2 regions of the Streptomyces sp. NPDC002446 genome follow, and region 2 is predicted to be linked to the other one. Evidence: riboswitches for the same ligand, from Rfam matches in the RefSeq annotation. Region 2 holds a riboswitch; the other holds the start of a gene.

Region 1 (3,477 bases), on a different contig from region 2:
ACCCCGCGCACCGCCGCTCGTCCCTGATCGAGCTCACCGCCGAAGGAGCAGCGGCGATACGCAGGATCCAGGACTTCGAGTCGACGGAGCTGCGGCGCCGGCTGGCCGACCTGCCCGCCGACGACGTCCGCACCACGCTGCGCGTACTCGACCGACTCGACGAGGAATTCCGGCACCTGGCGAACACAGCGAACGAAGCGAACGACTCACACGTTCCCTCAACGAAAACCCTGAAAGCGCCGAAAGCCGCGAAAACCCCACAGCCGCGACAGTAACGACACCCAGCCCACCTCCCCCACTCACCGCCTCTCCCGCGCAAAGGACGACCCGGAGCATGACCCGAGCAATCACCGCCTGGTCCGAGATCGACAACGGCCTCGTGCCGGTCGACGACGGCGAGCTGTTCTACGAGACGGCCGGCTCGGGCCCCGCGGTGGTGCTGCTGCACGGCGGCATGCTCGACCAGCACATGTGGGACGAACAGTTCGCCTGGCTGGTGAACTCCGGCCTCCGCGCGATCCGCTACGACTTCCGCGGCCATGGCCTGTCCTCCACGGTGGCCGGGGACTACGCCAACCACGACGACCTGTGCGCCCTCCTCGACGCGCTCGATGTCCCCAGCGCCGTCCTCGTCGGCCTCTCCCACGGTTCGCGGGTCGCGCTCGACACCGCGATAGCCCACCCGGACCGGGTGACGGCCCTCGCGCTCGCCTCTCCCGGCATCAGCGGCCGCCCGTTCACCGACCCCTTCGTGCTGGAGCACATAAGGGAGCAGGTGGCGGCCATCGGCACGCCGGACGGCGCCGAGCGCTATGTGGAGCACTTCCTGCGGATGTGGGTGGACGGTCCGCATCGTGAACCCTCCGCCGTGCACCCGGGGTTCCGCGAGCGGATGCGCGCCTCGGCCATGGCCAACGTCGAGGTGCACGCCGACGGCCTTGGCGGCGGGATGCCCCTCGAGGTCGGGGCCGCCGACCGCCTGGGCGAGATCAGGGTGCCGACGGTCGTGTTCGACGGCGACCTCGACAGTTCGGACATCTCCGCCAACGCCCATGCGATAGCGCTGACCGTCCCCGGCGCCCGAAGAGTCCGCATACCGAGCGCGGCCCATATGGTCAATCTGGAGAACACCGCGCTCTACGACCGCGAACTGCACGCCTTCCTCTCGTCCTTGGCCTACTGACCTGCTGACATCGGTCGTCCTCCGTCCCCACCGGCAGCTAGAGTGGCCGGGCCGTGGTGTTCGGGAAGACCGGTGACGGACCTTGTGGTCCCAGGCCGGAGCGGCCCTCGCCACTGTGATCGGGGAGTTTCCGGCCCTTCTCCGTACGCGCATGGCGCGCGTACGGCGCCACTGACCGCAGCCTGCGGCCGGGAAGGCGGGGGCGGGAACAGCGTCAGCGAACCCGTAAGCCAGGAGACCGGCCACGGCATCTCACGAACTGATCCACGAGGTGCTGGAGCGTGACCGCCGGATGGCCCTGTCCACCGATACCCCGAAGCCCCCTGCCACGCCCGCGTTCCGCTGGCGCCGTCAGGACACCGTCCGCACCGCGGGCCTAATGGCCGTCATAGCCGGCCTGCATGTCGTCGCCTTCGGCGTGCTCTTCGTCCTCGTGGTCCCGAACCACTACTCCGTCGGAAGCCAGGTCTTCGGCGTCGGGCTCGGCATCACCGCGTACACCCTCGGCATGCGGCACGCCTTCGACGCCGACCACATCGCCGCGATCGACAACACCACCCGCAAGCTGATGGCCGACGGCAAGCGGCCGGTCTCGGTGGGCTTCTGGTTCGCGCTCGGCCACTCCAGCGTGGTCGTCGCGATGGCCGCCCTGGTGGCGGGCGGCGCCCAGCTCGCCGGCACCCTGCTCGACGACGAGTCCCGCACCCACCAGATCCTCGGCACTGTCGGCACCACCGTCTCGGGGACGTTCCTCTACCTCATCGCCGCCCTCAACCTCATCGCGCTGGCGGGGATCTGGCGGGTCTTCCAGGGCATGCGCGACGGCCGCTACGACGAGGCCGAGCTGGAGCAGCGCCTGGATTCCCGCGGTTTCATGAACCGCTTCCTGGGGCGCTTCACCCGCTCGATCTCCCGCCCCGGCCAGATGTTCCCGCTCGGCTTCCTCTTCGGGCTCGGCTTCGACACCGCGACCGAGGTGACCCTGATGGTGATGGCGGGCAGCGGCGCCGCGGCCGGCCTGCCGTGGTACGCGATCCTGTGCCTGCCGCTGCTGTTCGCCGCCGGCATGAGCCTCTTCGACACCCTCGACGGCACCTTCATGAACTTCGCCTACCAGTGGGCGTTCTCCAACCCGGTGCGCAAGGTCTACTACAACCTCACCATCACCGGTCTGTCGATCGCCGTCGCCTTCTTCATCGGCACCATCGAGCTGGTGACCGTGCTGCACGACAAACTCGCCCTCAGCGACCCCGTGACCAGCTGGATCTCCGCCATCGACCTCGACAACGTCGGCTTCATCATCGTCGGCCTGTTCGTGGTGGTGTGGGCCGCGGCGCTGGCGTACTGGCGGCTGAGCGGCGTGGAGAAGCGCTGGGCGAAGCGGGCGGAGTCGGCCGAGAGGGCCAAGACGGCGGAGCAGGCGGCGCCGACGTCGGCCTCCTGAGACACGGCACGGGTCCCGGCCGCCCCTCAGGTGGCCGACCCGGCCGCCGCGCCCGTCACCAGATCCGGCCCCCAGCGCCTCAGCGCCACCGCCAGATCCAGCGGCCGCAGCCGGTCCGCCTCCTCCGGCCCGGGCCAGTCCTCCCGCGGGACCCGCCACATCACCTCGAACTCGTTGCCGTCCGGGTCCTTGGCGTACAGGGACTTGGAGACGAGGTGGTCACTGGAGCCGACCAGCGCGCCGCACTCCGCGAGCCGCGCCTCGGCCGCGACGAGTTCCCCGAGCGTGCCCACCTCCCAGGCCAGGTGGTAGAGCCCGACGCGCCCGTCCTCCGGCCCCGGCGCGTTGGGCCCCACCGCGAACAGCCCCAGGTCATGGTCGTTGAGCGACCCGAACGCACTGAGAAACGCGGCCCGCCCCGGTATCTCCACATCCACCACGAGCCCCAGCGCCGCACCGTAGAAGGCAACGGACCGCGCCACATCCCGCACATACAGCACCGCATGATTCAGCCGCCGCACAGCCATAAACCCACTCCCCGATCCCCCACCACTTACTTGAAACTTCAAGTCACCATTACTCGCGACGATACACACCGCCCCTCGCCGACAACAGCCGACGGCGCCCTCCGAGCACGAAAAACGGCCCCCGACTCAAACGAGTCGGGGGCCGCTGACCTCACGGTCTACCACTGGGGGCACAACAGGATGCGAACGTGTGGCATCCGCTCTGCACGTTCACTCCGCGGCCTGGCGCTCAGCGCACTCAGCCTGGCACTGCCCCTGGGCCCAGGCATTACGAGGCGGGCCCCTGTACCTCCTCGGGCAGGAAGGTCTCGTCTTCCCCGAAG
Region 2 (3,477 bases):
GCCGCCTCCTCACCCGCCAGCAGCAGGTTCAGCGACCTGGACTGGACGAGCAGGACGGCGATGCCCAGCAGCAGGGCCGCGCCCGGCAGCCACAGCGTGCCCCACTGCGCGCCGCCCAGACCCCCCAGGGTCCAGGCGAGGACCGCTCGCGCCTCGTTGCCCCGGTCGCCGGTCAGCAGCAACAGGTCCATCACCGCGGTGAGTACGGCCGCGACCGCCACTCCCGAAAGCACCAGCCGCACGGACGTGATCCGCCCGCCCGCGCGGGCGGTCGCGTACACGAGGAAGAGCGTCAGCAGAGCCCCGGCGAACGCGGCGGCCGACAGCGACACCGGCCCGAACAGGCTCACCCCGAACACGATCACCGTCACGGCACCCAGGGACGCACCCGACGAGACCCCCAGCAGATACGGCTCCGCCAGCGGGTTGCGCACCAGCGCCTGCATGGCGGTACCCACCACGGCGAGGCCCGCACCCGTCACCGCCCCCAGCAGCACGCGCGGTGCCCGTACCTCCAGCACGATCGTCTCGCGTGCGCGCGACCAGACCGGCTCCGACCAGTCGGCGCCCAGCGCATGCGTCACGATGGCCCACACCTCGCCGGGCGGCACCTGCACCGATCCGATGGCCAACCCCGCCGTGACGGACACCAGCAGGAGAACGCCGAGGGCACCGACTGCGACGGCGAAGGACCAACGGCGTGGCCGGCCTTGATGCCGACTGCCGGGTATGGCTGGGGTGGTGGGGGGAGCGGACTGTGCCGGGGCCGTCACCGGAACCTCTCCGGATGCAGCCCCCGGGCCAGGTCCCCGACCGCGTACGGCGCTCGGACACCGACCAGTGTGGCGGTCAGCGGCAGCACGACGAACCGCTTGTTCTTCACGGCGGGGACGTCGGCGAGGGCGGGCTGGGAGAGCAGGAACTTCTTCTTCTGCTCGACACTTCCGGCTCCCGCGTAGTCGTAGATCGCGATCACCTCGGGCTTGCGGGCGACGACCTGCTCCCAGGAGGCGTCACCGAAGACGTCGTTCAGGTCGGCGAAGACGTTCCGTCCGCCGGCGAGCCTGATGATGTCCGTTCCGAGGCTCTTGCCGCCGGGGGTGTACGCCGCCTTGTCACCGCTGTCGTACACGAACACGGGCACGGCAGCTGCGCCCTTGATCGCCTTCCGCGTCTTGGCGATGCGCCCCTGAAGGTCGGCGACCAGCTTGTCGGCCCGCTCCGGCACGCCGAAGATCGTGCCGATGGTGCGGATCTCGTCGTAGGCGTCCTTCATGGACACCTGCTTCTTGCCGCAGTACTCGCGGTTGAGGTAGGTGTCGATGCCGGCGTCGGTGAACACCTTGCGGGAGCGGCCCTCGTTCTCGGCGAACGCGCTGCCGTAGCCGCCGTAGACGAAGTCCGGCTCGTTCTCCAGGACCGTCTCGAACGACGGTTCCTTCTTCGCCAGCTCCGGAAGGGCGTCGAAGTCCTTCTTGAGCCGGGGCAGGACGGCCGAGTCGGGGAACGAGGTGGCGACCATCCGGTCCTTGAGTCCGAGAGAGAGCATCAGCTCGGCGGGGTGCTGATGGATGGTGATCGCCCGTGCGGGCGGCTTCTCGTAGGTCGTGCGGGTACCGCAGTTGTCGATGGTGACGGGGAACCCCTTCGCCGACGAGGCAGCGGGCTTCCCGTCGCCGGGTGCGTCCGCGGTCGTGCCGCAGCCGGCCAGCAGGGCGACGGCCGCAGCGGCGGCGCGCAGGGCGCGGCGGCGCAGGGCGGGCGGGGAGGAAGAGAACGAAGGACGGGGCATGACGTCGTGCACGTAGGCCTCCTGGGGAGTCCGCGCTCCTCGGAACGGGCCCGCGACAGGCCAGTTTCCTGACTCCCGGATCGACGTTCCCCCTCGCCTTCCCGCGCTGCGCGCAGTGGCCTTCTCGAAGGGTTCCACTCCCCGGTCACAGTGGCGGGACCGTGCCGGAATCGCACCGGCTTCCTGTCGCCCGTCGCGGTGATGACCGGGTGATATTACGATTCGTTGAGCTAGGGGCAAAAGGGCGTACGGCGGACTGCCGCGCGCCCCCGCGCCTTCTCCTCCGCCGGGCGTCAGCCGTGTCGGACGGCCCGGAGGATCAACCGCTCGGCGTCCTGGTCGTACGGCCGGCCGTCGAAGCCGCCGAAGACCTCCACCTCCTCGAAGCCCGCCTCCCGCAGCATCGCCCGCAGTTCCACGGCGCTGTAGACGAACCACACCAGGCTCGTCCGCAGCACCCGGTCCCCCCGGACCAGCACCCAGTCGCTGCGCAGCCGGGCCCAGTCGTCCAGCGCCGTGTCCGTCTGCACCAGCAGGTCCTCGCCGCGCTGGACGACCTTGGGCGGCACGACCTTGCGGGCCAGCTGTTCCTTGCCGGCCAGGTCGAGCACGAGCGTTCCGCCGGGCGCCAGGCAGGTGTGCATGGTGCGCAGTGCGCGCGCGTTGTCGGCAGGGTCCTCGAAGTAGCCGAAGGAGGTGAACATGTTGAGGACGACGTCGAAGGCCCCGGGCTTCGCGTACTCCCGCATGTCGGCCTGCACATATCTGACCGCCCGGCCCGCCTCGGCGGACAGCTTCCGCGCACGGTCCAGCAGGATCGGGCTGCGGTCGACACCGGTCACCTCGTAGCCCCGGCGGGCGAGCGGCACGGTGAACACCCCCGGCCCGCAGCACAGGTCCAGCACCCGCGCCCCCTGCGGGAAGGCCAGCAGGGGGGAGGTGTCGAGCAACTCCTCCGCTTGGGAGAAGCGCTGCTCGGAGAAGAGGAAGTCGTAGAACTCGGTCCAGAAGTCATCGTCCTGGAATCCGCCCGTGCGCGTCATCGCGGCTCGTTGTTCCTTCCGTGTCGTCGGGGTGGGCGGCAGGCACTGCGGTCCTGCCGCGCAGGGTGAGGAGGAGCGGTGGCAGCAGCAGGCACTGGGCGGCGGCCACGAGCCAGAACCAGCCCGTGTCGCCGGTGCGCTCACCGAGTCCGTACAGCTGCCCGCCCAGCACGCCGCTGGCGCAGGCGCCCAGACCCGCGGCGAGCCGCTGCTGTCCGAAGACCACCGCGTCGGAGCGCGGGCTGCGGCGCAGCGCCTCCAGGTCGTTCTTGAGGAACAGCACGATGTCGCCCAGCGTGATCAGCACTCCGCCCACCAGGAGGGCCGTCCTGGTGCCGGCCGCCAGGACCGCCGTACCGGCGGCCAGCCCCGCGAAGCCCGCCGCCAGGGCGAGCGGGTAGCTCATCCGCCGGATCGCGCCGGAAGCCAGCGGCTGGACGACGATGACCAGGACGAAGCACGTCAGGAGCACAAGGCTGTAGAACTCGCTGGAGGCCCGCTCCACGGCGTACACCGCCAGGTAGTGCTGGAAGTAGAAGTAGAGGTAGAACGCCAGGCCGTTGGCGGCGAAGGGCAGGACGGCGACTCCGGTCAGCAGCCCCTGCCCGGAGGCATGCGCGTCACCGGATCGTTCCCGGCCGG

Evidence for each region. Region 2 has a riboswitch for cobalamin ahead of ACWD6P_RS24875 (ABC transporter substrate-binding protein). Riboswitches for the same ligand answer to the same signal wherever they lie in the genome.
Region 1: another riboswitch for cobalamin. It lies ahead of ACWD6P_RS26890 (HoxN/HupN/NixA family nickel/cobalt transporter); the one in region 2 lies ahead of ACWD6P_RS24875 (ABC transporter substrate-binding protein).

The regions. Positions count from the first base shown of each region.
Region 1 is NZ_JBSFYC010000056.1:24,927-28,403, reverse strand. Features, by position in the region: gene ACWD6P_RS26900 (MarR family winged helix-turn-helix transcriptional regulator) at 1-275, shown strand, start outside; gene ACWD6P_RS26895 (alpha/beta fold hydrolase) at 335-1,183, shown strand; cobalamin riboswitch at 1,221-1,444, shown strand; gene ACWD6P_RS26890 (HoxN/HupN/NixA family nickel/cobalt transporter) at 1,443-2,627, shown strand; gene ACWD6P_RS26885 (VOC family protein) at 2,654-3,154, opposite strand.
Region 2 is NZ_JBSFYC010000048.1:43,909-47,385, reverse strand. Features, by position in the region: gene ACWD6P_RS24880 (FecCD family ABC transporter permease) at 1-773, opposite strand, end outside; gene ACWD6P_RS24875 (ABC transporter substrate-binding protein) at 770-1,804, opposite strand; cobalamin riboswitch at 1,834-2,001, opposite strand; gene ACWD6P_RS24870 (class I SAM-dependent methyltransferase) at 2,086-2,835, opposite strand; gene ACWD6P_RS24865 (MFS transporter) at 2,804-3,477, opposite strand, start outside.